Linked DNA regions of Aquitalea magnusonii. The protein of the gene in region 1 interacts with the protein of each later gene in a pairwise test. Links are inferred from orthologs where the notes say so. Each region holds a gene or a part of one and is shown on either strand. Other genes may lie near its edges. The genes, in order: DLM_RS08800 and DLM_RS11680.

Evidence for each region.
Region 2: the proteins of DLM_RS08800 (region 1) and DLM_RS11680 interact in binary tests that used the Escherichia coli proteins (3 or more experiments, as listed by UniProt). The link is inferred for Aquitalea magnusonii from one-to-one orthologs.

What each region holds. Positions count from the first base shown.
Region 1 is NZ_AP018823.1:1,820,300-1,836,287, reverse strand. The notes cover bases 6,439-10,467. They hold DLM_RS08800 (AAA family ATPase), read right to left. Parts: upstream 10,068-10,467; coding sequence 6,639-10,067; downstream 6,439-6,638. Other genes in these bases: sbcD (exonuclease subunit SbcD), read right to left, coding at 10,064-10,467; DLM_RS08805 (LysE family translocator), read left to right, coding at 6,439-6,598. In the rest of the region: DLM_RS08830 (RNA methyltransferase), read left to right, coding at 1-860; DLM_RS08825 (HD domain-containing phosphohydrolase), read left to right, coding at 957-2,039; DLM_RS08820 (alkaline phosphatase family protein), read left to right, coding at 2,122-2,937; DLM_RS08815 (catalase), read left to right, coding at 3,406-4,935; DLM_RS08810 (helix-turn-helix transcriptional regulator), read left to right, coding at 5,123-5,878; more of DLM_RS08805, read left to right, coding at 5,945-6,438; more of sbcD, read right to left, coding at 10,468-11,281; DLM_RS08790 (phospholipase D family protein), read left to right, coding at 11,479-11,946; DLM_RS08785 (cysteine hydrolase family protein), read right to left, coding at 11,943-12,530; DLM_RS08780 (cold-shock protein), read right to left, coding at 12,667-12,870; DLM_RS08775 (glutathione S-transferase), read left to right, coding at 13,251-13,919; DLM_RS08765 (hypothetical protein), read left to right, coding at 14,166-14,570; DLM_RS08760 (substrate-binding periplasmic protein), read right to left, coding at 14,586-15,314; DLM_RS08755 (prolyl-tRNA synthetase associated domain-containing protein), read left to right, coding at 15,415-15,918. UniProt on the Escherichia coli protein: SbcCD cleaves DNA hairpin structures. These structures can inhibit DNA replication and are intermediates in certain DNA recombination reactions. The complex acts as a 3'->5' double strand exonuclease that can open hairpins.
Region 2 is NZ_AP018823.1:2,437,708-2,452,525, reverse strand. The notes cover bases 3,545-6,403. They hold DLM_RS11680 (bifunctional alpha/beta hydrolase/class I SAM-dependent methyltransferase), read right to left. Parts: upstream 5,940-6,403; coding sequence 4,149-5,939; downstream 3,545-4,148. Other genes in these bases: DLM_RS11675 (lysophospholipid acyltransferase family protein), read right to left, coding at 5,964-6,403; DLM_RS11685 (phosphatase PAP2/dual specificity phosphatase family protein), read right to left, coding at 3,545-4,152. Outside these bases: DLM_RS11705 (EAL domain-containing protein), read left to right, coding at 1-808; DLM_RS11700 (helix-turn-helix transcriptional regulator), read left to right, coding at 863-1,717; DLM_RS11695 (LysE family translocator), read right to left, coding at 1,719-2,300; DLM_RS11690 (hypothetical protein), read right to left, coding at 2,445-2,834; more of DLM_RS11685, read right to left, coding at 2,824-3,544; more of DLM_RS11675, read right to left, coding at 6,404-6,617; DLM_RS11670 (phosphatidate cytidylyltransferase), read right to left, coding at 6,625-7,572; DLM_RS11665 (CDP-alcohol phosphatidyltransferase family protein), read right to left, coding at 7,565-8,173; DLM_RS11660 (peptidylprolyl isomerase), read right to left, coding at 8,511-9,293; DLM_RS11655 (peptidylprolyl isomerase), read right to left, coding at 9,328-10,116; DLM_RS11650 (BolA family protein), read right to left, coding at 10,135-10,401; DLM_RS11645 (YciI family protein), read right to left, coding at 10,398-10,700; DLM_RS11640 (septation protein A), read right to left, coding at 10,700-11,233; DLM_RS11635 (SPFH domain-containing protein), read right to left, coding at 11,302-12,243; DLM_RS11630 (NfeD family protein), read right to left, coding at 12,246-12,686; DLM_RS23865 (hypothetical protein), read right to left, coding at 12,754-12,882; and 2 more genes.

The DNA.
Region 1 (15,988 bases):
TGGCGCGCATCCATACCCGGCATGAGGCGGCAGATGCTTCGCAGCGCTTGCTGGTGGAACTGGCCGATGGCCAGATGGTGGAAAGCGTGCTGTTGCCACGCGACGGGCTGTGTGTTTCCAGCCAGGTGGGCTGTGCGGTGGGCTGCACCTTCTGCATGACTGGCAAATCCGGCCTGCTGCGCCAGTTGGGCAGTGCGGAAATTGTCGCCCAGGTGGTGCTGGCGCGCCGCATCCGCCCGGTGAAAAAAGTGGTGTTCATGGGCATGGGCGAGCCGGCCCACAATCTGGACAATGTGCTGGAGGCAATAGATTTTCTGGGGCGCGAAGGCAATATCGCCCACAAGAATCTGGTGTTTTCCACCGTGGGCGACCCACGCGTCTTCGAACGCCTGCCCGCCATGCAGGTAAAGCCGGCGCTGGCGCTGTCCTTGCATACCACTCGCGACGACTTGCGCGCCAGCCTGCTGCCGCGCGCACCACGCATCAGCCCGGCAGAACTGGTGGAGCTGGGCGAAGGCTATGCCCGCCAAGTGGGCTACCCCATCCAGTACCAGTGGACCTTGCTCAAGGGCATCAACGACAGCCTGCAGGAGATGGACACAGCCATTGCCTTGCTCAAGGGTAAATATGGGGTGCTGAACCTGATTCCCTACAACAGCATGGAAGGCGACAGCTTCCAGCGCCCGGACGAGGCGCATATCCGCCACATGAAGCACTATCTGCATGCTGGTGGCGTGCTGACCAAGATCCGCGACTCGGCGGGTCAGGACATTGATGGTGGCTGCGGGCAATTGCGCGCCCGAGCAGCCGACCGCATCGACCTGAGCCGGCTGCGGCGCAAGGCGGCCGGGCAGTCATAGCGGATTGCATTGACAGTGGAATTATCCTTTTTGCTAAAATGGTTATTTGCCGGACAATATCCGCTCCGGCCAACCTGAATAGCAGAAAGAACCAGCGTGCGGCTGCGATTTGAACAATGGCGTGATTTTCTCGATATTGATGCCGACAGCATCAACACCTTGCGTGAATTCAGCGGACTGATCCGCCCGCACATGGATACCCTGATGGATGCGGTATACGCCTACATCCAGGCCAATACCGCAGCCAGCGCCACCTTTGCCGACGCCGCAGCCCTGCAGCGCGCCCGCACCCACCAGCAGCATCACTGGCAAGAACATGTGTTTGCCGGCAACTTCAATCAGCACTATCTGGAAGCCACACTGGCCATCGGCCATACCCACCAGCGGCTGGGCGTGGACCTGCGCTTTTACTCCGGAGCCTATGTGGTGGTGCTCAACCAGGTGGTGCAACTGCTGGACCAGTTGGTGCAGGACGGCGCTACCCGCAGCCGCTACCTTACCGCCATCAACCGGGCCGTCTTTCTGGACATGGGCCTGGCCACCTATGCCTATTACGACACCTTGCTTAATGCGCTGGAAGACATGGCGCAGGAAGTTACCCTCAGCCTGGCCCGCGCCGGCGAATACCGTGACAACGAAACCGGCAAGCACATCACCCGCATGAGCAAGATGTGCGAACAGATGGCCCTGGCGCTGGGCAAGGATGCCACCTGGGCGCATGCGCTGCGCATGGCCAGCCCGCTGCATGATGTGGGCAAGATCGGCGTGCCGGATCGCATCTTGCTCAAGCCTGGACGGCTGGATGAAGCCGAATTCCAGATCATGCGCGAACACCCGCGCATTGGCGGCACCATCATTCCGGAACATCCGGCGCTGGTGATTCGCATGGCGCGGCGCATTGCCCTCACCCATCACGAAAAATGGGATGGCAGTGGCTACCCGGCCGGCCTGTGCGGCGAGGAGATTCCGCTGGAAGGCCGCATTGCCGCCATCTGCGATGTCTACGATGCCCTGGTGTCCGCCCGCCCCTATAAACCGGCCTGGACCCAGCAAGCCGCGCTGGATTACTTGCAGCAGGAAAGCGGATACCACTTCGACCCGCAACTGGTACAAACCTTCTTGCGCATCGTGCCGGAAATCCAATCCATCCAGAGCCGCTACGCCGAAGACCCCTGCTGACATCTGCCACGCATCACCAGCCTGTCATCAAGTCATGGCACACTGTCAGCCGGCACTCCGCCGGCAAGGACAGGGAAACAAGATGCGCAGCAAGGTGATTCTGGTCGTGGTGGATGGACTTGGCTGGCAGGTCGGCCACGATGGTATGGGCTATCTGCAAGCCATGTGTGAAGCCGGACAGGCCAGCCTGCACCAGTTGCGCTGCGAGCTGCCATCCTTGTCCCGCCCCTTGTACGAATGCATTCTCAGTGGCGCAGCCCCCATCGCCAGCGGCGTAGTGCATAACGATGTGGTGCGGCTGTCCACCGCACAAAGTATCTTCAGCCTGGCGCACGCGGCCGGACTGCGCACCGCCGCAGCGGCCTATCACTGGATCAGCGAACTCTATAACCGCGCACCCTATGATGCCGTGCGAGACCGGCTGACCGACGACGACAGCCTGCCCATCCAGCATGGCCTGTTCTATCACGTGGACCACTACCCTGACGACCATCTGTACATCGATGCCGAGCTGCTGCGCCGTCGCCACAAGCCCGACTTCCTGCTGATTCACCCCATGGGCGTGGATGATGCCGGCCACCGATTTGGCGGCGACAGCATGCAGTACCGCAACGCCGCCCGTGCCAATGACAAGCTGCTGTCGCACTATCTGCCGCAGTGGCTGGCCGAGGACTACCAGGTGCTGATCACCAGCGACCACGGCATGAATGCCGACCACAGCCACGGCGGCATTCTGCCGGAAGAACGGCTGGTGCCGCTTTACCTGCTGGGCAGCCGTTTCAACCATGCCAGCACTGCGCGGGTCCGCCAGCTAGAACTATGCGGGCTGATGGCCAGCCTGCTTGGCATCGCCCACAGCAAGCCGGATAACCGTGCCGTACTGAACCCGCCACACTAAGCGCCGCCAATTAAGAAAGCTGCCCCCGCTTGTCCTGGCGCTTGTACCGCCGCATCGGTGCGCCCGGCCCCGGCGACGCAACGCTTTTGCTGGCCGTGGCAAGCGGCGCACTGGTGGTAGATGGCGGCTACTGACGGCCCAAACCGCGCCATCCGGACGCCTTATCTTGCAAGATCATGGCGAGGATCGGCACACCACGCGACCTCCGATAGCGCCGGCACCGCCCAGCCCGCCACATTGGGGATGGCCGTACTTAGTAACGGTTGCCATCACCATCACAAGCGTGTTAGCCAACCACAACGCCCGCCACACAGTCATCTAAGCAACTGAAATAAAACATAATTTATCTATAAAATAACCGCAGGTATTAAATAGTATTCACTGATAGCTGCGATAAATATTTCAAAATTCATCCCCTGCCGTGCGCTCCCTAGACTGAAGGCCCTTTTCACCATCAGGACCAGCAATATGGCCAATCAGTACCCTCTTCACACCTTGGGCGTTATCGCACTCAGCCTGAGCCTGCTCACCCCGGCACACGCAGCCAGCCTCACCCGCGACAACGGTGCGGTCGTCGGCGACAACCAGCATTCGCAAACCGCCGGCCCCAACGGCCCGGTCCTGCTGCAAGACGTGCAGTTGATCCAGAAACTGCAGCGCTTCGACCGTGAACGCATTCCGGAGCGGGTGGTGCATGCCCGTGGCGCCGGCGCTTACGGCACGTTTGAAGCCAGTGCCGACATTTCGGCGCTGACGCGCGCCAAGGTATTCGCCAAGGGCAGCAAAACCCCGGTCTTCGTGCGTTTTTCCACCGTGATTCACGGCCTGCACTCGCCGGAAACCCTGCGCGACCCGCGTGGCTTTGCCACCAAGTTCTATACCAGCGAAGGCAATTGGGATTTGGTCGGCAACAATCTGCCGGTGTTCTTCATTCGTGATGCCATCAAGTTCCCCGACATGGTCCACTCGCTCAAACCGTCGCCGGAGACCAATTTGCAAGACCCCAACCGCTTCTTCGACTTCTTTGCCCACCAGCCGGAAGCCACCCATATGCTTACCCGGCTGTACTCCGACTACGGCATCCCCAAGGGCTATCAGTATATGGACGGCAATAGCGTCCATGCCTGGAAGCTGGTCAATGCCCAGGGCCGTTACGTGTATGTGAAATTCCACTGGGCCAGCCGTCAGGGCCAGCACAATCTCACCATGCAGCAGGCGGCCGCCATCCAGGCACAGGACTTCAACCATGCCAGTCGAGAGCTGATCAAGGCGATCAAGCACAAGCAATACCCGCAATGGGATCTGTACCTCCAGGTGATGCAGCCGGAAGACATGGCCAAGCTGGATTACAACCCGCTGGATGCGACCAAGATCTGGAGTGGTGTGCCGGAACAGAAGGTCGGCACCATGACGCTTAACCGCCTGCCGGCCAACATCTTTCAGGAAACCGAGCAAAGCGCTTTTGCGCCCTCCAACCTGGTGCCGGGCATTGAGCCCTCGGAAGACCGCCTGCTGCAAGGCCGCATCTTTGCTTATGCCGATACCCAGTTGCACCGTGTAGGAAGTAACGGTCTGCAATTGCCGGTCAACCGTCCGCTTGTTGCCGTAGACAACAACAATCAGGATGGCGCGATGAATGGCGGCCAGCGCCAGGGTGGCGTCAATTACGAGCCCAGCCGCCAGGGCAGCCTGCAGCAGGATGCCAGCGCCCGTTACAGCCAGTTGCCGCTGTCCGGCAGCACCCAGCAGGCCGGCATCAGCAAAACGCTGAACTTCCGCCAGGCCGGCGAGTTCTACCGCAGCCTGAACAAGCAGGAGCAGGCCAACCTGATTGCCAATCTCGCCGCCGACCTGGGACGGGTGCGCAATGAGGCAACCCGCAACACCATGCTGTCCTACTTCTACAAGGCGGACAGCGGCTATGGCCAGGCCATCAGCAAGGCGCTGAATGCCAATGTGGGTGAAATCGCCAAACTGGCCGCTCAACTGCACGAATAAGCAGCGCTCCGCGCCGTGGCTGCCACCCGCAGGCTGGTGGCAGCCACGGCCAGACAGGCTTGCAGGGGAGATTCAGACGCTTCCCTTGGCGCATCAGAGACCATCACCGCCCCCAGCCACGGCCATCCATCACTTGTCCGCCACACAGATCCGAGGCAAGTTCCGGGCGGCGCTCTATAATCGCAGCATGATTTTCCTGCGCACCCCCTTGCTGGAACTGGCCGGCATCCAGGCCACGGCAGCCGGTTTTCCCAAACATACCCACGACGAGTACGTCATCAGCGCCAATCTGGGTGGACTGGAAGAGGTATGGCTGGATGGCAGGCGCTTTGAAGTGCGACCGGACATGCTCACCGTTTACGCACCCGGTGCGGTACAAGCCAGCCGCAGCCTGAGCGGCGAAGACTGGCAATGCCTGTCGCTGTATGTGGCACCGGCGGCCTTTCCCAGCTATTTCGACTGCCCGCCGCCCGATCTGCCCAGCCTGCTGCAGCGCCCCGATTTGGCAGCAGCACTGCGTCAACTGGCCGTGCAAGACGCCAGTCTGCGCGAAGAGGCCATCATTGCCCTGCTCGCCCGCCTGCCGCGGCAAGGGGCAGCCGCCGCCAATAGCGCCAGTCACCGTGGCAGCGTGCTGCTGCAGCGGGTACAGCAACAATTGCTGGATGATCTGTCACAACCGCTGACGCTGGATGCACTGGCGCAGCAAGCTGGCATCACCCCGGCCCATCTGGTGCGCAGCTTCCATCAGGCTTGTGGTCTGCCGCCTCTGGCCTGGCAAATGCAGCAGCGCATGGCCGAGGCGCGCCGCCGCTTGCGGGCCGGCGAGGCCATCATCGCGGTGGCACTGGCCACCGGCTTTGCCGATCAGGCGCACTTCAGCAAGGCATTCAGCCGCTTTTGCGGCATGACGCCGGGCCGCTACCGCCAGATCAATTTTTGACAAGACGCTTGCTGCGCCAGCCCGTATCATCGGCGCTGTTTTCTTATCAAGTACGGATGCGCTGTCATGCTGGCCATTGCCACCAAGGGTTTTTTACTGTCGGTATCGCTGTGCCTGGATATCGGCATCGTCAATGCCGCCCTGATCAACACCGGCTTGCGCAAGGGCTTGCGCCCGGCGCTGATGATGGGTCTGGGCTCCTGCTTTGGTGATCTGTTCTACGCCCTGCTGTCCTTGCTGGGCATGTCGCTGCTGTTTGGCTTCACCCCGGTACGCTGGGTGATGTGGCTGGGCGGTGGCAGCGTGCTGCTGTGGCTGAGCTGGAAAATGGCGCGCGCGGCCTGGCATGAGTTTTACCATCCAAGCAGCAAGGACGGCAGCAGCGCTGCCGATGATGGCCAGCAACGCAGCACGGCGGCGGAATTCTGGCGCGGCCTGCTGATGGCGCTGGCCTCGCCCTCCTCGCTGCTGTGGTTTGCCGCGGTGGGCGGCAGCATCATTGCCCAGTCCACCGATGGCAGCTCGCTGGCGGCCAGCGTGTTTCTGGGCGGTTTTTTCCTCGGCGGCCTCGCCTGGTCGTCTTTTCTGGCCTGGCTGGCCAGTCATGGCCAGAAGCTGGTGGGCCATCGCCTGCTGCTGTACTGCAATGCAGCGTCCGCCGCCTTGTTTGCCTATCTGGCGCTGGGGGTGATTGTGCATGGCTACCAGACCTTGCTATGACAGCACCATCGGTCAGCAGCCCATTGCAAGCCACTGCAGCTCAGCCGCCCACCACCGACAGCGCCGACAGGCCCACGCCACCGGCGCGCGTCACGCAGATCTGCACCGCAATGCGCTCCTTCATGCCTTCCACATGGCTGATAACGCCTATCATCTTGCCGCTGGCATTCAGGCTGTCCAGCGCATCCAGTGCAATCTCCAGGGTTTCGGCATCCAGCGTGCCAAAGCCCTCATCCAGGAATAGCGAGTCGATGGAGGTTTTGTGGCTGACCAGGTCTGACAGCGCCAAGGCCAGTGCCAGGCTGACCAGAAAACTCTCACCGCCCGACAGGGTGCGGGTATCACGACAGACATCCGCCTGCCAGCTATCGACAATTTCCAGCTCCAGCTCACCCTCGGCCTTGCGCCGTAATTGGTAACGCCCCTGCAGGCGCGCCAACTGACGATTGGCCAGATAGACCAGATGATCCAGCGTCAATCCCTGGGCAAAGCGGCGGAACTTGTCGCCCTTGGCTGAGCCGATCAGCCCATCCAGCCGCTGCCAGCATTCGCAATCCGCCTGCTGGCGGTCAATCTGCGCCAGCAAGGCCTGCAGGCCGGCACGGCGCTGGGCATCATTATCCAGCAAGGCCTGCAGCGCGCCGCTTTCGGCGCTCAGTTGCTGACGCTGCCCATCCAGCGCGGCCTGCTCTGCCTGCAGCGCTTCCAGGCTGAGCGGACTGACGGCAAGGGCTTGCAGTGCGCTCAGCCGGCTGTTGGCAGCCTGCAGCAAGGCTTCCGCCTGCTGCAAGGCCCTGTCCAAGCCCTGCTGCATGGTTTGCAGCGCGGTACGCTGGCTCTCCGGCAGGCAGGCAGCGGTAAAGGCGGCTTCATCGGCAAATGGACTGTGCTGCAAGGCGAGCTGCCATTGCTGCGCGACCTCCGCCAGTTGCCGCTCTTGCTGGCGGACATCCTCCGCTACTTGCTGTTGCTGCCCTTGCAACTGCGCCAGCGCGGCCGCCAAGGCTGTCCGCTGCTGCTGGCAGGCTTCCAGCTGCGTCGTGATGTCGGCCAGCTCCGCCATTGCGGTGTTCGCTGCTGCCGACGGCTCTGGCAGGGCCAGTTGTTGCCAGTAGTGCTGCCATTCATCGCACTGGGCCGCCGCCTGCCTGGCTTGCACCTCCAGCCGCGCCAGTTGCTGCTCCAGCCGCTGCATCGCTTGCTGTTGCTGTTGCCAGTCTTGCCATTGCCGGGCGCAGTCGGCCAGCCAGCGTGGCGGATCTGCCGGCATGGCATGGCCCGCCTGGGCCAGCGACTGCTGCAGCAACTGCCACTGCGCCTGCGCTTGTGCCGTAAGCCGTGCCTGTTGTTGCCCGGCCTGCGCCCATTGCTGTTGCAAGCTGGCCACGGCCTGCTGCTGCAGGGCCAGCGCAGCTTGCGCGGCCTGCCACTGCTGCTGCGCTTGCTGACTGCTCTGCAAGCACTGCTGCCAGTGGCGGGCGGCGTCCTCGGCCTGCAGCAGTTGCTGCTGTAATTGCTCTTGCTGCTGCATGGCCGCCTGTGCGGCCTGGTTGAGTAATTCCGGCTGCTGCCATGCTTCCGGTTGCACTGCCAGCGCAGCGGCCAGCGGCTGCCATTGCTGCCATTGCTGTTGCTGGCTGGCCTGTTGTGCTTGCCATTGCTGCTGCAGGCTGTCCAACTGCTGTTGCAGCGCTGCCAGTGCGGCATTGGCTTGCAGGCCCTGCGCCTGCACCGCATCCAGGGCTTGCTGCTTGTCAAGCACCGCCTGGCGTGCGGCGGTGGCATCCACCGCCTGGTAGTGCTGCACCAAGGGGTGGCTGGCCGAGCCACACAAGGGGCAAGGCTGGCCCGGTTGCAATAGCGCGCGCTGGGCTTCCAGATCCTGGATGCGCAGTTCCAGTTCCAGCAGGCGCTGCTTGTCGGCCAGTTGTTCCTGCAGTTCTCGATACTGGCTGCGCAGGGTGGCCAGCGCGGCCGTGTGCTGCGGCAGCAGTGTCTGCAGTCGGGTCAGCGCCTGCTGCAGGTCTTGCGCGGTCTGCCAGTCTTGCCGCAACTGCCCGGCCAGCAAGATGGCTTGCTGCCACTGCTGGGCGGCTTGCTGGGCGGACTGCCACTGCTGGCGCAGGCTGGCAAGGTCCTGCTGCTGGCTAAGCAATGCGGCGGCCTGTTCGGCTTGTTGCGCGTGGCGGAAATCGGCCTCGGCCTGCTGACAGAGCAGGGCTTGCGCCTGCATGCGCTGCTGCTCAGCCGCCAGTGCGGTGGCCAGTTGGCGGGCTTCTTGCTCTGCCTGTGCGCTGTCCTGCAGCATGCGGGCATGCTGGTCAAACTGGCTGCGCCAGAGCGGCAAAGACTCGCCCAGTCGCGCCAAGTGTGGCTGGGCCTGTTGCTGTGCTTGCCACTGCTGCCATTGCTGCTGCGCCTGTGCCTGCGCGGAGGCCAGCAGGGCAGATTGCTGCCGCGCCAGCACAAAGCCTTGCCAGTTTAGTTGCTGCCATTGCTGCCAACTGTGCTGGTAGCGCGCATGCAGCGCTTGCAAAGCGGCCTGGCCCGCAGTCAGGCGTTGCTGCTGGCTTTGCCATTGTTGATATAGCGGCGCAATGCGCTGGGCCGGTGCGCTGGCTGCCAGTTGCTGTAATTGCGGGGCCGCCTGGGTGATGGCGGCTTGGGCCTGTTCCAGTTGCAGGCTGGCTGCCTGCTGTTGCTGCTGAGCCTGTGCCAGTTGCTGTCGCCATTGCAGGGCCTGGCCAAGCTGTTGCTGCTGCTCGGCCAGCATCTGCTGTTGCTGCTGCAGGCTGCTCAGTTGCTGCTGCATGGCGCTGCGCTGCGTTTCGGCCAGCAGCTCCACCCCGCCGGCCTGTGCCTGCAATTGTTGCAGCGCCTGGCGGCTGTCACGCGCTTGTTCGAACACGCGCTGGGAAATCTGGCCGTACAGTTCGGTGCCGGTCAGTTCTTCCAGCAACTCGGCGCGCTCATTGGGGCTGGCATTCAGAAAAGCGGCAAAACCGCCCTGGGCCAGCAGCATGGATTTGGTGAAGCGGGCAAAGTCCAGCCCGGTGATGGCGGCAATGCGCTTGAGCTTGTCGTTGCTGTGGGTAGTGAGAATGTTTCCGTCGCCATCGGCCAACTCCACCCGTGCCTGCTGCAAGGCACCGTCGGCCTTGTCCCGCGCCCGGCGCTGGCTCCAGAACGCCCGGTAAATCTTGCCCTTTACCTCGAACTCCACCTCGGCCAGGCAGTCGGCGGTGTGGCGGGTCATGATGTCGTTGCTGTTGGCAGAGATGTTTTTCAGCCGTGGGGTTTCGTGGTAGAGCGCCAGGCAGATGGCATCGAGCAGCGTGGATTTGCCGGCTCCGGTGGGGCCGGTAATGGCAAACAGGCCATTGTCGCGAAACGGTGGCTGGGTAAAGTCGATGGTCCACTCGCCCTTGAGCGAGTTGAGGTTTTTCAGCCGCAGGCTACGGATTTTCATGTTTGTTCCTCCTGCAGCGCTTGTACTATCTGCCGGTAACGCTGGCGCAGATCCGCTGCCAGCGCCTCGTCCATTTGCTCCAGCGCCAGCCGACGCTCAAACACTTCTTGCGGGCTCAGCTCGTCCAGCGTGCTGCGCTCGGCCTGCAGTGATGCGCGCTGCTGACTGCGGGCGCGCCGCAGGCGCAGCAGTTCAACCGGCTGTCCTTCCAGCAACTGCTGGATGCGGCTTTGCAGATCGGACAGATAATCATCCCCCTCTACTACCACTTCCAGCCACAACGTCTGCCCGGCAGGGGTGGCGGCCAGTGCGGCTGCAATGGATTGCTGCAGATCAGCCAGCGTGCCACGCAGGCTGCACAGGGGCTGGAAGCACGGCACGTTCAGCGGGCTGATGCTGGCAATGGAGCCGGCATCCAATTCCAGCAGCAGCATCTGCTTGCTTTGCCCCAGCTCATCAAAACTCAGGGGCAGTGGCGAGCCGCTATAGCGGATATGTGCCTGTCCCCCCACCTGCTGTGGCCGGTGGATATGCCCCAGCGCGATATAGTCGAACGGCGGAAAGGCATTGCTGGGGAAGGCATCCAGCGCGCCAACATAGATGTCACGCACCGATTCGCTGCTGCTGGCACCCACGGTGGTGAGATGCCCGCTGGCCAGAATGGGCAGCGGCAGGCCCAGGCGGTCGCGCTCTTGCAAGGCCAGTTGGTGCAGGGACTGATAATGCATGGCGATGGCCTGCTGCAGGCCCAGTTGTTTCTCCTCGGCACTCTGCCCAGCCTGGCTTTGCATCACATCACGCGCGCGGATGAAGGGCACCGCGCACAGCAAGGCGGCGGGCTGGCCTGCCTTGTCACGCAAGGTCAGCAACTGGCGTGACAGATCCTCCTGCACCGCAGCCACCACGGTGCAGCCCAGATAAGCCAGCAGCGGGCGGCTTTCTTCCAGCGTGGCCACCGAGTCATGATTGCCACCCAGCAAAACCAACTGGCAGCGCGCCTCATGCAGCCGCACCACCAATTGGTTGTAGAGTTCGCGCGCGTAACTGGGCGGCGCGCCGGTATCGAAGATGTCTCCCGCCAGCAGCACCGCATCGATGGCATGCTGGCTCACCTGCAATAGCAGCCAGTCAATCAGGGCCTGATGTTCCGCCTGCCGGCTGCGGCCCATGAAGTGCTGACCCAGATGCCAGTCTGATGTATGAAGTATGCGCACGCCATCCCCTTGACCGAAAACCAGCGCGCATTCTAGCAAGAGCGCAGCCCTTGCGCCTGCCCGGATGGCAGGGCGCGCCACTGCGGCTGGCATGCCATCATGCCGCGATGAACCTACCACTTCGCTCAGTGCTGCCATGCCTGCTGCTCATCTGCACGGGCAGTAGCGCAGCAGCAGTCAGTACCGCCCCAACGGCAATGCGCAGTGAAGTCGCCTTTGCCCCCGACCCCGCAGCACTACAACTGGTGCTCAAGGGCATTGGTAGTGCGCGGCAATCCATTCATATGGCCGCGTATGTGTTCACCAGCAAGCCGGTGGCCCTGGCGTTGCTGGATGCCCGCCAGCGCGGTGTGGAAATTGCCGTGGTGGCCGATCGCAAGGAAAGCACCGCCAGCTACAGTGCCACACGTTTTCTGGCCAGCAAGGGCCTGGCGGTAAGATTGAATGGCCGCTACACCATCCTGCACCACAAATTCATGATCATCGATCAGTTGCACGTACAGACCGGCAGTTTCAATTACACCGCGGCAGCCGCCAGCAAAAATGCGGAAAACGTATTGATCATCTGGAATGCGGCAGATCTGGCCGCGCGCTACGAAGCGCAATGGCAGCAGCTATGGCAGGAGGCAGCGCCACTGGAGGACGGCGCTAGCGCAGCACGCTAGCCAGCGGCCATCCTTGCGGCGCGCATGATGTCATCCGATTGACATACCCGGCAATATTCTCCGTCCAGATTGGCCAGCGACATGGCATGCACTTCATCGGCGGTGCGCCAGCACCCGGCCCAGTCTCGCCGGGCAAAGGTAAAGCAGCCATCGGCCACCAGGTAAACCGTATAGCCCAGGTTGCCGGCCATGCGCACAGTAGCCTCTACCGAATTACTGGTGGCTACCCCGACCACCACCAGGGTGGTGCAGTCGATGGCGGCAAGCCTTGCCTGCAAATCGGTACCGATGAAGGCCGAATTGGTCTGCTTGGGCAGCAGCCACTCGTCCGGTTGCGGCAAGGCTTGCGGCTTGAAATCATGCCCCGGCTGCCCTGGGCGATAGGTAGAGCCTGCTTGCTGCGAGTCATGCCTGACATGGCAGATTGGCCTGTGTTGGCTGCGCCAGCATGCCAGCAGCCGTGCCACCACCTGCTCGGCCTGCGGATTGTTGCGCTCGCCCCAGCACGGATCATCCACCGCACGCTGCAAATCCACCAGCAACAGCACGGCATTGCCAGGCAGGGAAAGAGGTAAAGCCGTCATGCAGCCCCCTGCTAAAGTTGATGCCACAGCATAACAGCACCTGGCATGAAAAACCCCCGCCGGACCAAAGTCGGGCGGGGGTTAGTTCAGGACCGCAGCCCGCCTTACGGCGGAGATGCGGTCTGTATTCTGAGGCTTACAGCGGCTGAACGTTGGTAGCAGCCGGGCCTTTTTGGCCGGCAGCCTTAACGTAGCTTACCTTCTGGCCGTCTTGCAGCGACTTGAAGCCGTCTACCTTGATTTCGGAGAAGTGTACGAACAGGTCGTCGCCGCCTGCATCCGGAGTGATAAAGCCAAAGCCTTTGGCGTCATTGAAGAATTTTACGGTGCCGGTTTCCATGATATATCCCTGACATAAAACAAATTAAAAACAGAGCAAATGCTCACAAACAAGACATTCAAGGGATAGACATTTGAACAATTAGGCACTCTTTGGGGAGGGACACACACTGTAACGAAATAGGCACAACTCTTGAAATCCTGCCCGACCTTTATACGCACCTGCCGCCCATTGGTCAAACATTATCTGCCAAATCTGCAAAATAAATTCTCTCAATAGCAAAAGCATTTCCCACTCGGGCCAATATCACTGGCTGTCAGCAAGTAACACGACTTGCGCCTGCTTTCAGCGGCACGCGCATGGCAGAACGCATGAAAATGCTTCTGCTTTGGGCCGCGGCTCTCTATCATCCTCACATCACCCCTCCTTGCAAGGCAGCCATGATTACCCTGCACCATCTGAACAACTCACGCTCGCAACGCATCATCTGGTTACTGGAAGAGCTGCAGCTTCCTTATACGATTACCCGCTATCAGCGCGATGACAAAACCATGCTGGCTCCCGCCGCCCTCAAAACCATCCACCCACTGGGCAAAGCACCGGTGATTAGCGATGGCGATGTCGTGGTGGCGGAGTCCGGCGCCATCATCGAATACCTTGTCGACAAGCCGGGTGCTCAATGGCTGAAACCGGCTGCCGACAGCCAGGCCCTGCTGGACTACCGCTATTGGCTGCACTACGCCGAGGGCTCGGCCATGCCACCACTATTGATGAGCCTGGTGTTCTCGCGACTGGACCAGCCGCCCATGCCCGCCCTGTTACGGCCCTTGGCGCGCCTGATTGCCAATGGCGTGCGCAAGAACTACCTGCAGCCGCAACTGGCAATGCATTTCAACCATATAGAAGCACACCTGGCCAAGAATGGCTGGTTTGCCGGCAACTCCTTTAGTGCGGCCGATATCCAGATGAGTTTTCCGCTGGAGGCCGCCAGCGCCCGCGGCCTGGTCACGCAGCAGCACCCGCATATCCGTGCTTTTCTGCAAACCATCCACGCCCGGCCCGCCTATCAGGCCGCACTGCAGCAAGGCGGACCATATGCTTATGCGTAAGCGGCGCAAGACGGCCTGATTTTGCCCTTGCCGGGGCTTGACGAGAAAAAACAGCCTCGCTATCATGCCGATCTCTAAACGGAGGGGTTACCCCAGCGGTCAACGGGTCCGGACTGTAAATCCGGCGGCTCAGCCTTCGAAGGTTCGAATCCTTCTCCCTCCACCAGCATTGCGAAAAAGGCCCGGCATCATGCTCGGGCCTTTTTCATGCCGTCAGCAGCGGCATCACCCGCAGGAGACCGCGCCATGGCCAGCAAAAACACCAAAGCCAACAAGCCCAAGCCAGCCCAGCCGTCACGACTGGCCGAGCAAAAACGGTTTCAACGCACCGAAGACGCTTGCCGCCGCATCATGGACCTGCTGTTTGCCATGCAACGCGCCGAACGCTTTGCCGAAGGCGAACTGGCTGGCAAATACGCCATCATGGCCGGCATCCACTACCGCAAGATCCGCCATGGCAAGGTAATGAGTGCGGCAGACTTCAATGCCGCCGTGGAAGTCTGCACCGCCGCCCGGCGCTGCCTGCAACAACTGGATGCCAGCTTGCAGTTTGACCAACTGCCGGACAGTGCCGGCCTGCAGCAAATACTGCCGCTGATTGATGGCGTACTGGCCGATTACCAGCAACTCAAATCCGGCAAGCCAAGCTGAGTCACACCACCGTATTCAGTGCAACTGCCGCTCCAGCAACATCCGCTGCCCGCCCCGCATCTGCAGCGCCTGCAAGCCGCGATCCAGCCGCCGACGCAGCCCCTGCGCATCGGCATACTGCTTTGACACCATGAATGCCAGACTGACCGGCGGGCGTCCTGGCAAGGGCTGCATCTTGAGCGGCGGCAGCTCCTCCGGGCGCAACACTCCCTGTTTCAACAAGCCCTGCCATACCTCCCGAAACTCGACAAAGCCCCGGCAGCGGCCTGCCCTTAGCTTGCGCAACATATCCGGATAAGTGGACGAGCCACGATCAAGCGCATCGGCTGACACGCCGAAAGCCTGATAATTAAAGCCATTCAGTCCGCACCAAGGCAAAGGCTTTGCCCCCACCTGCGCAAACTGCAGGGTGAGGCTGACTGGATGCAGCTGCAAATAAGACCGGGTAAACAGGAAATGACGTTCGCGCTCGGGCGAACGGCTGGCCGCCATTACAATCTGCACCTGACGTCCTTGCTCGGCCAGTGCCAGGCAACGGGCAAATGGCATCAGCCGCACTTGCACCGCAGACTTGCCACCCAGCACCGCATGCAATACATCCGGCGAATAGCCCTGCACATCGGCAGCCGCCGCCATGCGGTATGAAGATGGCGGCCACTGGTTATCCCCGCCGCAAGCCACCACAGTGCCCTGGGCCGGCGACACGAACAGCAGGCAGGGCCAGGCACAGCGGATGTGCTGCATGATTATTGCGACTGCACGTTTCATCCTGCGGCTCACACCTCTTCTAGCGGACAGGCTGGCAAGATACCATTAACACAACTGTGATTTCGAGCCGAAAACCATGACAAGCCCGCAGGATTTGCTGCAGCAACTGGATGCACAAGACATCCACTATCAGCGCTTTGATCACCCTGCCGTGTTTACCTGCGCCGAAGCCAGCATGCTGGCACCGCTGCCTGTTGGCCTGCCCAGCAAGAACCTGTTTCTCAAGGCTGGCAAAACCGGGCGCTACCTGCTGCTGTGCCTGCCCGCCAGCGCCAGGCTGGACCTCAAAGCCCTGGGCGAATTGCTGGCCATCAAGAACCTCGGCTTTGCCTCGGCCGAGCGACTGCTGGCCGCCCTGGGCCTGACACCGGGCGCCGTCAGCCTGCTGGCCGTCATCAACGACCGCGCCGGGCTGGTGGACGTGATTATTGATCAGACCGTCGCGCAGCATGACACCATCCTCTGCCACCCGCTGGTCAATACCAGCACGCTGGCCATCAACACCGGCGATTTGCTGCGTTTTCTCGATAGCTGCCACCACCCGGCCCGAGTGATGCCGCTACCCTGCCTGCCGAGCTGAAGCACCCATGCCGGGCAGCCATGAAAAAAGGCTGCCGGCACCACCGACAGAAGGTCGGCAGCACAGGCAG
Region 2 (14,818 bases), 620 kb from region 1 along the record:
GTTTTACACTGCCGACATGAATGCCCGTGCCATCGAACGGCTGAAGATGGAATACAGCCTGCACCGTGCGCTGGCACAGAATGAGCTGGAGGTGTGGTATCAGCCCAAGGTGGAGCTGTCGTCCGGCCGCATCATCGGTGCCGAAGCCTTGCTGCGCTGGCGACACCCGGACATGGGCCTGATTTCGCCGGCGCAGTTCATCCCGATTGCCGAGGAAAGTTCTCTGATTACCAGCATTGGCGAGTGGGTGCTGGACAGCAGTTGCGCTGCCATCCGCCGCTGGCGCGATGCCGGGCTGTTGCAAGGGCGTATTGCGGTGAACGTGTCCGGCCGGCAGCTGAAGTATTCCAGCATTGTCGATACCGTGGCCTGTATGCTGGAACGCTATGCGCTGCCCAGCAGTGCGCTGGAGCTGGAAATCACCGAAAGCGTGGCGATGGATGAAGACAGCGGCATGGTGGAAGTGTTGCACCGCCTGCAGGCGCTGGGCATCTATCTGTCCATCGACGACTTCGGCACCGGCTATTCCAGCCTGTCCTATCTGAAGCGACTGCCGGTGCGCGGCTTGAAGATTGACCAGAGCTTCATCATGGACCTGCACCAGGACCGTGACGATGCCGCCATCACCCAGGCCATCATCTCGATTGCCCGCAGCCTGGGGCTGGACCTGGTGGCCGAAGGGGTGGAGCTGGACGAACAGCGCCGTTTCCTGGTGGAGCAGGGCTGCCACTGCGGTCAGGGTTATCTGTTCAGCAAACCGGTGCCGGCTGATGCCTTTGAAGCCCTGCTGCGCGCACAGCAGGTTTGATGCTGACCGCATGAGTGCGTGGCGGTCTGGCCGCCACTGCGCTATCCTCGGCAGATGACTCGCTCCTCTTCCGTCCGCGCGGCGGCAAACAAGCCATCACAGCCATTGTTCTGGCGTGATCCGGCCTTGCCCTTCCTGGAAATCCGCACCGTGCAGGATGGGCGCCAGGTCTGTTACGCCCGCCATTCCCACGAGCATTTTTCCATTGGTGCCATCACCGGCGGTGTCAGCAGCTATCTGAGTCTGCAAGACCGCTATCAGGTGGCGCATGGCAGCGTAGTGTTGATGAACCCCGGTGAGGTGCATGCCTGCAACCCGATTGCCAATCAGGCCTGGTCCTACCACATGCTGTATGTGGATACCGCCTGGCTGGCGCAGTTGCAGCATGAGATTGGGCTGAGCGCCAATCAGGATTTTCACTGTTTTTCCCCGCGTTTGAGCGAGGATGCCGCGCTGTTCCGTGACCTGCAGCAACTGGTGGCCCGCTGCCTGAGCGCGGACTATGCCACGCTGGGCAAGCAGGAGGCGGCCACAAGCTTCTTTGCGCAGTTGCACACCCGGCTGCACACCGTGACGCCCAGCAGTGCAGGGCAGCATCGGCGCTTGCAACGGGTGGCTGAGTTCATTGACGATCAATACGCCTCAGACCTGCGGCTGGAGGACATCTGCGCCGCCTCCTCCTTATCCGCCTCCTATCTGATCCGCGCCTTCCGCCAGCGCTACCACATGACGCCGCATGAATATCTGCTCGATAGGCGCATCCGGCGTGGCAAGACACTGCTGCGCAGCGGCCAGTCCATCGCCCAGGTCGCCCAGACCCTGGGCTTTGCCGATCAGGCGCATTTCCAGCGCACCTTCAAGCGGCTGGTGGCCGCCACGCCAGGTCAGTACTGTCGCAGTGCCGGCTGAATCAATCCAGCAGCAGATATAGCGCACTGCCGGCCAGCAACACCGCCAGCAGCCGGTTAAACAAGCGCATGCGTGCCGGCTGGCGCAGATGCTGTTGCAGGCGTGCGCCGGCCCAGGCCCAGCAGGCAATCGACAGGTAGCAGATGACAAAATAGATGGCGGCAAAACGCCATACCAGCAGGGCATCGCCATGGCTGGCAAACGCCCCCATGCCGGCCAGTGAGGCCAGCCAGGCCTTGGGATTCAGCCATTGCATCAGCGCACCGTGCCGGAATGATGGCCGTTGTCTTGCGTCTCCCAGTTCGCCTTGGTCGCTGGCCAGCTTCCATGCCAGGTATAACAAGAAGGCCACGCCGGCTAACTGGATCAGTCCGCGTGCCGCCGGCAGGTCGTCCAGCAGCTCGGCCAGACCAAGTCCGGTCAGCAGAAACAACAGGGTAAAACCAATGGTGGCACCGCTGACATGACGCAGACTGGGCAGGAAGCCATGGCTGGCACCGCAGCCGAATGCCACGATATTCACCGGGCCGGGAGAAATGGAGGAGGCCAGCGCAAAGGCGGCCATGGAAAGCAGGGCTTGCATGTCTATCCTCGATGGGTGGGAAGAGTGTTCGAAGATAGGCTGCCCGGCCTGGACGGTATTGAACAAAATCACCCATTTGTACGGTGGGCTTGTCCCTTGCCACCCCGCCGCGACCGGGATGGTGAGCGGAAGGATGCCATTTTGCTAGATCATGGGCAGCATCATGGCGCAGATGGCCAGTAGCCAGCACAAGGCAGTTGTCATGAAGAAGCGGATTAACAAGCGCCGCATGCCTTGTTGTCTCTGCCCAAAGTCACGTCCTGCTGCGGCTTTGCCAAACAAGCCATGAATCGTGTCATCCAGCACTGTCAGTGACGGGGCATTTTCGAGTGCTGCCAGTAGCGCCGCATCCAATTGCAAGCGCCAGCAGAACCAGCTTTGCAACAGCATGGCGAGGGCGGCAGCGGTCTGTAGCCGCCATTCGCCAGCCTGAATACTGGCCAGCAGTAGCAGGCAGGGGCCGGGCCAGAGCAGCCAGCGGGTGCTGCGCAAGGCCGCGGCATGCAGGCGGAGGGTTGCTGTCTCAGGCAGCATGAGCGTCTCCTGGGGTGCAACAGGTCTGGATCCAGTGCCATTGCTGCGGTGACAGCACAATCTTGCGGCCCTGAGCCTGCAGGATTTGTTTGGCCTGCGCCAGATCGCTACAGCGTCCCGTCATCACCAGCCAGGCCATGATCACCGCCGCGCTGCGGCTCATGCCCAGTGCGCAATGGACCAGGATCGGGCCTGGGCGAGAATGCCGCAGGGCTTCCAGTTGTGCGACTGCATTGTGCATTCCGGCGCGATCTGGCAGGAGTAAATCCAGCAGCGGCAAATCCACATAGTGTGCTGCCGGGTGTGCCTGACGGCAGTATTCCGCCGCCAGGTCCAGCACGCTGTGAAAGCATGTTTCACGGGCAGCAATGGCCGGGCCTATCCAGACATCGTCTGCAATCAAACTGGCATGTGAATGTCCACGCAACAACCGGGCATGTATCTGCCGCATGAACAGCGTCAAGGGCAGAAACAGGCAGCGTGCGGGCAGCCTGTGCTGGCCTGCGACTTTTTGCCATACGCCGGCACCAAGGCGGCCATAGCCGACCGCCAGCAGGATCAGGCTCAGTGCCGGCCAAAGCAGCAGCCAGTACCAGCCGCCAAGCCAACTGGCGGCCAGGGTCAGCGCCAGCCCGCCCACTGCATAAGGCCTGCTCAACTGGCGGCGGCGTGTCTGTTCGATCTCCGCCACCCGGCTATAAGGCGGCAGTGGCATGGGGAGCAGATAACACACGACGATGCCCAGGGCGAAACCGGTGGGGATGTCGAGAAAGTGATGCTGCCAGGTGGTCAGTACCGATATGCCGATCAGCGCGAACCAGCCATGCAGCAGCCAGCGCCAACGCTGCGGCGTGTGTACTGCATAGCGTAGCCACAACACCGTCAGCAGGCTGATGTGCAGCGAAGGTGCCTGATTGAAGGGCTTGTCAAAGCCAGCCAGCAGGGTGAATAACTGGCCCGCCCATCCGTTCAGCGGCGGGCGCTCAAAGCCAAAGCGCAGCGGAAACAGCGCAAACAGCAGGCAGGAGAGCACGGTGACGCTCAGCAGCCGCAGCGCATGTCGGCGCAACTCCTCCCGGCTGCTGCAAATGAACAGCGACAGGCCGTAGAGGAGATCGATGCTCCAGTAGGGTAGGATGGTCCACGGCCACAGCGGGATGCGCCGTTCCCAGTCCATGGCGATATTGCCCACTGCCGATGGCGGCAGACTGGCGGCGTAGTGATTGGCCGCCCCGTATAGCAAGAAGAAAGCCGGACCAAGCAGCGCCAGCCACTGCAGGGCTTCGGGCCACTGGCGACGGTTGGTGGGCGGGCTCATGCCGTGGCTTGTGCCTGCACGGTTTGCCTCTGGTGCGGCGTGGCGTGCAGGCGGCGCGCGATGGTCACGCTGAAAATGCCCCATTCGTCGATGCGCTGGCAGATTTTCTCGAAACCCGCCGCGGCAACCAGTTGATCCATCTCTTCTTGGGTGCGGCGTCGCATCACCCAGTCGCTGCCGCCGCGATGGCTGGTGAGCGTGCGGGCAATCATCTCCAGTTGGGGATGCCAGGGTTGATTGGTGTAGACGAGATAGCCGCCTGCCGGCACAGCGGCGGCTAGACCAGCCAGCGAGTCGCGAATGCCGGCGTTGCCGGGAAACAGTTCATACAGGCCGGAGACAATGGCCAGCGTGGGGCGTGGCTGTAGTGCGGCGAGATCGGCCCCGTCGAAGGCATCGCCCTGATCGAAGCGTGCTTTGCCTTGCAAGCCGCGTTGCGCGATCAGCTTGCGTCCGGCGCTGACGTTGATGTCGCTGTAGTCGCGCAGTTGCAGGTGTTCGACGCGGTCGGCGTTGGTGGAGAGTGCATCCAGCACGTAGCGGCCATGGCCGGCGGCGATGTCCACCAGCCGCACCGGCATGCCGGCTTGCTCCAATTCCAAGACGGCCAGCGAGATCAGCTCCTGCAGGTGCAGTTTGCGCTGGCGGATGCCACGCCAGCCAATGCTGTCCAGATAGACGCGGTCGCCCAGCCGGCCTAGCGGCGTGATGCCGGAGGCTTGGTTGCGGTAAACGTAGTCCAGCGTGCTGCCGGAATCGAAACCGGTTTGCCAGCCTAGCCGGATGCCGTCGGACAGCCGGCCCAGCGTAGCCAGCGTCAGGCGGGTGAGGGCGAAGTTCCAGCGCTTGGGCGACAGGGCGGGCAGCGGCTGTTGCAGGCGATTGAATTCCTGGGCGGTGTAGCCGTGCTGGTCGGCTGCCAGCAGCGAGGGTCTGGCTACGCCGGCTTCCACGCGCTGGATGAAGGCGCGTATCTTGTCGAAGGCCAGTGCGCGGTCGCGCTCGCCCAGTGTGTCGTGATAGAAACCGGGCAGCTCGTGGCGCTCCTTGCACGGGCTGCCCAGATTCTGGAAAAAGGTTTCCTGCGGGGCCTTGTGTACGACGAAATCCGCGCCGGAGATCAGCAACTGCGTCGGCACGGTAATGGCACCGGCGTCGGCGATGATGCGCTCGGCGGTGTCGTAAAGGGCCAGCAGGATGTTGGCCGAGATGGGCCGGGTGATCAGCGGGTCGCTGTTGTAGGAGGCGATGCGCTCTGCATCGTGGGTCAGGAACTTGGCCTTCACATAGGAATTGACGAAGAAATTGCCGCGCAGCTTGTGCATCAGGCGCAGGCTGGGGCGAGCGAAAGGCACGTACAGCTTTACCTTGAAGGCCGGCGCAGCCAGGATCAGCGCGCGCAGGCGCGGCGCGTAATCATGCACCCAGCTTGCCGCCAGTACCGCGCCCACGCTTTGCGCAATGACGATCAACTGGTCAATCCGCACGCCGTGCTCCGCTTGCAGATGACGGACAAACTCTTCCAGATCACGAATCGTGGTGCCGATGCTGGGACTGAAGCCGCGCGGTCCGTCGTTGCGGCCGTGGCCGCGTGCATCCCAGGCGAATACCGGTGTATCTGCTAGGTCAAGTTCGTCCACCACATGCTGTAAGCGGCCGGAGTGCTCGTGGCCGCGATGCAATAGCAGGATGGCGCGCTGTGCCGGCGTGGTGATGGCCGGCCAGTGGCGGTAGAACAGCGCTTGTCCATCGAAACTGGTGAAGCGGGATTCCAGGGCTTGTCGCATGGCAGAGACCTTTCAGTTTTCTTGTCAGTGGCTGTCCGGGCCAGGTTCGGCGGGCAGGGTTTTTTGTTTTAACTGCAAAAAAGTGTCGCGAATATGCGCGCGGAAGCTGTCTTTGTTCTCTTGCCAGCACAGGGAGCGTCCTATGGCGACATCGACAAAGAAGGGGACCGGCAGCCACTGACCACGGCCCATCGCCCGGCCCAGGCCGTGCAGGTACACCGGCGCGACCGGGATGTCGGGGAAATCACGTAGCAGGTACCAGATGCCGGCTTTGATTTCAGACAGCGCTTCTGGCTCACCACGTGTGCCTTCGGGAAACAGCACCAGAATCTCGCCCGCTTGCAGTGCCTGCCGGCAGCCGGCCAGCGGGTCACGGCCTGCGCCCACGCCGCCGCGCACCACCGGGATGATGCCCACCACATTGGTGGCGAACCAGGCCATCCAGCGGTTTTTCAGAAAGTAATCCGCCGCGGCGGCGGGGCGCACGCGCGGGATCAGCCCCAAGGGAAACAGGCTGTAGAGCGCCAGAATGTCCAGGTGGCTGTTGTGGTTGGCAATGACGATGGCAGGGCCGGCGGTGGGCAGCCGTTCCTGATGCCGTACTGTCATCCCTAGCCACAGGCGCACCACCGGGCGTGCCAGCAGCATGACAAAGAGAATACGCAGCAGCTTGTTCATAAGGCGCTTAGAAGTACAGGTAGTGTACGTAGTGGAAAAACAGCGGTGCGGTATAAGTGAGCGAGTCCAGGCGGTCCAGAATGCCGCCGTGGCCCGGCAGTAGACGACCGGAATCCTTGACGCCGATGTCACGCTTCACCGCTGAAATCACGATGTCACCGATAAAACCCATGGAGCCGATCAGCAAACCTGCCAGTGCGGCATGCTGCGGACTGAATGGGGTGAGCAGGGGGCCGAGCAGCCAGCCGAGCAGGCCGGTGGTCAATACCCCGCCAAGCAGTCCTGCCAGAGTCTTGTTGGGTGATACCTTGGGGGCAATCTTGCGTTTGCCAAAGGACTTGCCCCACAGGTACTGCGCCACATCGTTCAACTGGGTCAGTGCCACCAGGTAAAACAGCATCATCGCCCCCTGCGCCGGTACGCCGATGCCGGTCAGTTGCGGCAGGGTCAGCACCGCCGCCATGTGGCTCAGGCAGAACACGCTGATCATCAGGCCCCATTGCAGCGAGGCCGCCGCTTTAAGAAAGCCCTGCGTCTCGCCAATCAGCACCATGCGCATGGGCACAAACAGGAAGATGTAAACCGGGATGAAAATGATGAACATGCCGTACCAGTGAATGCCCAGCCAGTAGTACTGCAGCGGAATGCTCAGATAGGCCCAGAACAGCACCACGTGGTCTGCGGTGCGCGTGGCGCACAGCGTCAGGTATTCCTTGAGCGCCAGGAAGCTGATCAGCGCAAATACCACCAGCGCCAGCGGGACGCTGCCCAGCAGGGTGAGCGAGAAGCAGCCGACAATCCACCACCAGGTCTTGATCCGCAGTTTCAGTTCCAGCCAGTTTTTTTCCGGCTTGCGCGCTTCCAGCACGCGGATGGCAACGCTGGCCAGCACCAGCAGGACAAAGACACCGCCCAGCGCCCACAGGAGCGGTGGCGGCAACAGCAACTTAAACATGGCGGCTTTCTTTCAGAATGGCGCGGGCGCGGTTGAATACAGTCAGCAACATCAGGAGTGCGGTGAGGCCGAACAGCCAGTCAGCGTAAGCGGCGGTGGTGGGCATCAAGCCCACCAGCAGTGCGAAGGCGCCATACCAGAAGGCACGGTCGCTCTTGCCCATCGGCCCGTCGTAACGGCGTGTCGCGCCAAGCGCGGGCCCGAGCACGCCGACGAATTCGGTCAGCAGCGCGAGCAGTACGGCCAGCACCACCAGCGCGGGATGGGTGCTCAGTACGGCAAAGGGGAGATAAAGTGCGGCGTCGGAGACCACATCGCCCACTTCGTTAAGAATGCCGCCAAGACGTGATTGCTGGCCAAATTCACGCGCCAGCATGCCGTCGATGGCGTTCAGTGCCATGCGTAGGAACAGAAACAAGGGCAGCAGCAGCCATGCCAGTGGCCGGGAGGAGTCCAGCCATAGCCAGAGGCCGTAGGCGATGGAGCCGAGCATGGCGCTCAGTGTGACCTGATTGGCAGTGACGCCGCCACGGACCAGGGATTTCAACAGCGGACGCAGCAAGTTTTGAAAGCGGGATTTGAGATCGTAAATACTTGGCATGGAAAGTGGATCGTTGCGGCAGGCCACCCTGCACGCGGGAAAGAAATGATGACAAACGGATTTTGACAGTCGCAGCCAGCAGGGGCAAATGGTCGCGGTATTTTGCGGTTTTTACTTAGGCCCGACGGCCGGGGGCGGCCAGGCAAGGGAATGTATTGGCATACCAGGCCGGCTTGCCCGGTGAGATCGCCCCTGGTGTTACTGCACGGATGGGGGAGCGGAAGCGGAAGTGGGTGCCTGTGTGCTGACCGGCATGGGGCCAGATCATCCGGCGCACAGGCAAAGAAAAAGGGATGCCGAGGCATCCCTGTTGCAGCGCTGATGGCAGACTGCGCGTTTACTGCTGGATCTTGGCCTGGGCTTTCAGCTCGCCAACGTATTTCTCGATGCGAGCGCCCATGATGCGCTGGGTCAGTTGCGGACGGGCATCGTCCAGCGACGGCACATTGCGCTCGGTGCGGACATCGTCCAGCTTGATCACGTGCCAGCCAAACTGGGTTTTCACCGGTTTGGCAGTAACCTGGCCCTTGCTCAGCTTGGCCATGGCGTCAGAGAACTCCGGTACGAAGGTGCCGGCTTCCTGCCAGCCCAGATCGCCACCGTTACCCTTGCTGCCCGGATCCTTGGATTTTTCCTTGGCCAGCAGGTCGAAAGCCTTGCCCTTGCGCAGGGCTTCGATCACGGCCTTGGCTTCGGCTTCGCTGCCAACCAGAATGTGGCGGGCATGGTATTGCTTGGTTTCCGGCACGGTAGCCACCAGCTTGTCATACTCAGCCTTCAGTTGCTCGTCCGTTACCGGGTTGGCTTTCTGGAAGTCCTTGATGACACGGTTGGCCAGCGCCATGGCTTCCATGTTCTGCAGTTCGGCCTTGAAGTCGGCAGTCTTGTCGATGCCTTTCTTGATGGCTTCCTGACGCAGCACTTCGGCGGTGATCAGTTGATCCTTGACCATGTCCTTGGTCTTGTCATCGGCTGCCTGGCCTTGGGCTGCCATCATCTGCACCACGGCGTCGATGCGGGCGGGGGAGATTTCGGTGCCATTGACGGACGGGCCGGCAGCAAAGACGGCAGAGGTGCTCAGAGCGGCCAGCAGGGCGCTTGCCAGCAAAGTCTTGCGCATGATGTTGGTTTCCTGTTGTTACTGTGGTGTGGTGTTACTGGATTTTCGCCTTGCTGCGCAGATCTTCCACTGCCTTGGCAATGGCTTCTTCCTGCAGTTGGCGCTCGATTTGCGGTTTTACTTCAGCCAGCGGCGGCAGTTTGGCATCGCGGATATCATCTACCTTGAATACGATCCAGCCCACGCGGGTTTGCATCGGCTTGCTGCTGTACTGGCCTTTCTTCAGGTCTTTCAGCAGCTCGGCCAGTTGAGGTTCCATGCGGGCCAGATTGCCCCAGCCCATGTCGCCGCCATTTTGCTTGGCAGCCGGATCCAGCGAACGGCTCTTGGCCAGGTCTTCGAACTTGGCACCCTTTTTCAGGCTGTCGATGATCTTGAGCGCATCGGCTTCGCTGGCCACGGTAATCTGGCGTGCGTGGACGTCCTTGGTGCCGGCAAACTTGCTTTGGGTCTGGTTGTAGCGTTCTTGCAGCTGTGCATCGCTGATCTGCATGTTTTTCACCAGGTCGGCAAACAGCGCTTCGCGCAGCATGTCCTGGCGGACTTCTTCCATGCGCTTGATGAAGGCGGGCTGCTGGTCCAGCTTGCGGCTCTGGGCTTCTTGCAGGATGACTTCACGGTTGATCAGGGTGTCTTTTACTTGCTGGCGCAGCGCGGGGGAATCCTGCACATTGCCATTGCTGTTTTGCACGACAACAGCCACCGCATTGTCCAGATCAGTCTTGTCAATGGACTTGCCATTAACCATGGCAATGGATTCGGCCATGGCCGGAATGCTGATGGAGGCAGCCAGCAGCAGGGCAGCAATCTTGGTAGTTTTCATTGGCGATTCTTCCTTGGGTCAAAGTTCTTCTGGTGTCAGTGCGCGAATGGCCAGCGCATGCACCCTGGTTTTCATCAGATCGCCCAATGTGGCATACACCAGACGATGGCGTGCCACACTGTTAAGACCGGCAAAACGGCTGGAGACAATCAGCACATCATAGTGGCCGCCACCGGAGCGGGCTCCGGCGTGCCCGGCATGGGCGGCGCTGTCGTCCTGGATTTCCAGATGTTCCGGTGTCAAGGCCTGCAGGGCAGCCTGCAGCAGCGCGACGGTATCGCTCATGCAGGGAATACCTTGCGGAAGGGTTTTACTTCTACCGCGGCGTATACGCCGGCAGCAACATAAGGGTCGGCATCGGCCCAGTTGCGGGCTTCTTCCAGGCTGGCAAATTCGGCCACGATCAGGCTGCCGGTAAAGCCGGCACTGCCAGGGTCCACGCTGTCAATGGCCGGGCAGGGGCCTGCCAGTACCAGACGGCCCTGTTCCTGCAAGGCAGACAGGCGGGCCAGGTGTTCCGGGCGGGCGGCAAGACGCTTTTCCAGGGAGCCGGGGTGATCCTGGCCGCTGATGATATACAGCATTATTTCTTTTCCTCGATGTATTTGGACAGGAACAGGCTTTGTGCGATGACGAACACCACCATCAGGCCCAGACTGCCAAACAGTTTGAAGCTCAGCCAGATTTCGCGACTGAAATTGAAGGCTACATACAGATTGAGTGCGCCCATGAAGGTAAAGAACAGCGACCAGGCATAGGCCAGCTTGCGCCAGATGAGTTGTGGTAGCTGGATCTGCGCGCCCATCAGCAGTTTCAGGCCGTTCTTGCCCATCAGGTCGCTAACCAGCAGTGCAATGGCCATCAGCCAATACAGTACGGTGAATTTCCAGATGATGAACAGATCGTTGTGCGATATCACGGTAGCCGCACCCAGCACCACGCTGAGGATCAGGTTGATCCATTGCATGGCGTCCACCTTGCGGTGCTTGAGCCAGGTCCAGGCAAACAGCAGGACGGTTGCCGCCACCAGAACCTTGGTGGCCAGAAACATGTCGTGGGTGATCAGGTAACTGCCGAAGAACAGGGCTACCGGAAGGAAGTCGGATAAGAATTTCATGCGGCTGATTATGGGGGCAGCCTGCCTGTTATACAAGCCAGGACAAGGCTGCCGTCATGACATAAGTGTTAACGATTGCTTTGCTTGACCACGCTCAGCGCGGTAGCCACCAGCGAGCTGACATCCGCCACATTGGCCGGCAGGATGACGGTGTTGTTCTGCTTGGCCAGTTGGGCAAAGGCGGCCACATACTGCTCTGCCACCTTGAGGTTGACTGCTTCGATACCGCCGTCCACCTTCACCGCTTCGGCTACCCGCCGTACGGCATCTGCCGTGGCATCGGCCACCAGGCGCAGTGCCTCGGCCTCACCCTGTGCCTTGTTGATGGCAGCCTGCTTGTTGCCTTCGGAATTGTTGATGGTGGCTTGCATCTCGCCTTGCGATTTCTGGATGGCTGCTTCGCGTGCGCCGGTAGCCAGGTTGATCTGCTCCATCTTCACCCCTTCGGACTGGGCAATACGGGCGCGCTTTTCCCGCTCGGCGGTAATTTGCGCCTGCATGGAATGCAGGATGTCCTGCGGCGGAACCAAGTCCTTGATTTCATAGCGCAATACCTTCACGCCCCAGTTGATGGCGGCTTCATCCAGCGAAGCCACCACGATCTGGTTGATTTCATCACGTTCCTCGAAGGTCTTGTCCAGCTCCATCTTGCCAATCACCGAGCGCAAGGTGGTTTGCGACAGTTGGGTGATGGCCAGCAGGTAGTCGCTGGTGCCATAGGAGGCGCGCTGCGGGTCCGTCACCTGGAAATACAGGATGCCGTCCACCTTTAGCTGGGTATTGTCGCGGGTGATGCAGATCTGGCTGGGTACATCCAGCGGTACTTCCTTCAGGCTGTGCTTGTAGGCCAGCCGGTCGATGAAGGGAATCAGGATGTTCAGCCCTGGTGTGAGGGTGGCGTGATAGCGGCCCAGCCGCTCCACGATATAGGCATGCTGTTGTGGCACCACCTTGACCGATTTGATGATGAAGATCACCACGGCGGCAAACAGGACGATGACGAATTCCATGATTATCGGCTTTCTTTTGATGAAGTGGTAAGGAGCAGTACATTGCCGTCACGGCCTGCGATGGCGGCGCTGTCACCCGCTGCCAGCGTGCTTGCATCCTCTGCACGGGCCTGCCATTCGGTGCCGCGATAATGCACACGCAGGTTTTGGCTGTCGATCCGGCTGATTACGCGGACCAGTTGGCCGATGTCCGGGTCGTCGAGCACGGCCTTGCTTGGTTGCGGTGCGGCTGGCTGGCGTTTGCGCCAGCGGCTCACGGCCAGAACACCGGCCATGCCGCCCAGGCTGGCCAGTGTCCAGCACAGTGCCTCACTGCCGCCCAGCAGGCTGGCAATGCCACCGGCGGCCAGCGCTACGGCGATTACCAGCAAGTAGAAAGTGCCGGACATGAATTCGGCCATCAGCGCCAGCAGCGCGCCGATCAGCCATAGAGTAGGAGTCAAGGTTGGCCAGCTTTCATGACGAAAGATTAGGCATTCTCATGCCGAAATGTGTCCAAGACAACTGCTTTTAGCGGTGGTCCGGGGCGGGAAGGGTGGACAGCAATGCGGCAGCTTGTGCTGGATCAAGCCAAAACGTGTCCAGTGCCAGCCGCAGTGTCTCGGTCAGCAGGCTCAGGACGATGAGCAGCGGGATCATGATTTGCCTCCGCTTGTGGCATCAGCATCAGGACGCACGCTGCGGCCAAAGCGCGTTACCATGCAGGCAACACTGTTAACTAAGACTTCGGGACAGGTATAAATGTTTCAACTGGCAGCCCCTGTTGCTGCAGAAATCGAAATCAAGAAGAGTCGCTTTCTTGCCTATGTGTATCCGGTTGCCCGGCGTGAAGAGGCTATGCAGCATCTTCTTGCGCTGCGCGCCCAGTATCCCGATGCCCGCCATTACTGCGCGGTGCTGCTGGTGGATGGCGACTCCATGCTGGATGATGATGGTGAGCCTTCCGGCACGGCGGCCCGGCCCATGTATAACGTGCTGATGCACAAGCAACTGCATAATGTGCTGGCGGTGGTGGTGCGCTATTTTGGCGGCGTCAAACTGGGTGCGGGCGGTCTGGTGCGTGCCTACACCCAGGCGCTGAACGCGGCGCTGCTGCTGGCGCAAGCGGTGCCCGTGGTGGTGATGGCGCAATGTCGTGCCCGTATTGCCTTTGCAGATGAGTCACGTTTTCGCCGTCATTGTGATGCTTTGCAGATTGCCGTGAGCGAGGCCAGCTATGGTGAACAGGTGGAATTGACGCTGAGCCTGCCGGCTACGCAGTGTGAGGCCTTGCAAATGCGCTTGCACGACCTGTTGGCCGGTGAGGTATATTTCATGACGCATGAGAATTGAGTTTGCCATCGGCACTTGCTGCGGCAAGCAATGACACAATCGGCTGGAAATGATCTTGTTTACGGGGAGAAATGAATGTCGCAGCAGCAATACCGTCTGGTGACGCGCAGTGATTTTGACGGCCTGGTGTGTGCCGTGCTGTTGAACGAGCTTGGCATGGTGAATGACATCAAGTTTGTCCATCCCAAGGACATGCAGGACGGGAAAATAGAAATCACCGAGCGGGATATCACCACCAATCTGCCGTATGTGCCTGGTGCGTATCTGGCCTTTGACCACCATTTTTCCGAAACCCTGCGCAACGGGCAGCATGCCAACCACATCATCGACCCGGCGGCGCCTTCTGCCGCCCGCGTGGTGTACGACCACTTTGGCGGCAAGCAGGCTTTTCCGCGCATCAGTGATGAAATGATGGACGCGGTGGACAAGGCCGACTCTGCCCAGTTCAGCCGCGAGGAAATCCTCAATCCCACCGGCTGGGTCTTGCTCAATTATCTGATGGATGCGCGCACCGGTCTTGGGCGCTTCCGTAATTTCACCGTCAGCAATTATCAGTTGATGATGGATTTGATCGGCTATTGCCGCGACCACAGTATCGAGGAAATCCTGGCCTTGCCGGATGTGAAGGAGCGGGTGGACCTGTACATGCAGTATCAGGAGCAGGCGCGCGAACAGATCGCACGCTGTGCCAAGGTGCATGGCAATCTGGTGTTGCTCAACCTGCTGCTGGAAGAAACCATCTATCCGGCCAACCGCTTCCTGGTATATGCGATGTATCCGGAGTGCAATATTTCCATCCACATGATGTGGGGCCTGAACAAGCAGAACATCGTGTTTGCCACTGGCAAGTCCATCATCGATCGCAGTTGCCGCACCAATGTGGGGGCGCTGATGCTGCAGTACGGTGGTGGCGGCCATGAGGCGGCGGGGACTTGTCAGGTCAGTGTCGATCAGTATGAGGATATCCGCGACGAGCTGATTACCCGTATCCGGGCGCAAGGCTGATGCATCGCTTACGGCCAGCGATGGCAGGGCTGATCAAGCCCGGTCCGTGAATGTCCTCGGTGCAATGCCGCTAATCAGGGAACATGATTTTCATGTTCCCTTTTTAATTGCAAGCCTCTGCGCTGCCGGTGCTGCTGCTGGTGGCACGCAGTGCGGGATCAGCAGCCTGCCATATTGCGCCGCCAGATGGCCCGGCACTGCCGGGTCAGAATGCGGGGTGCTGGCGTTTGTCACCCGC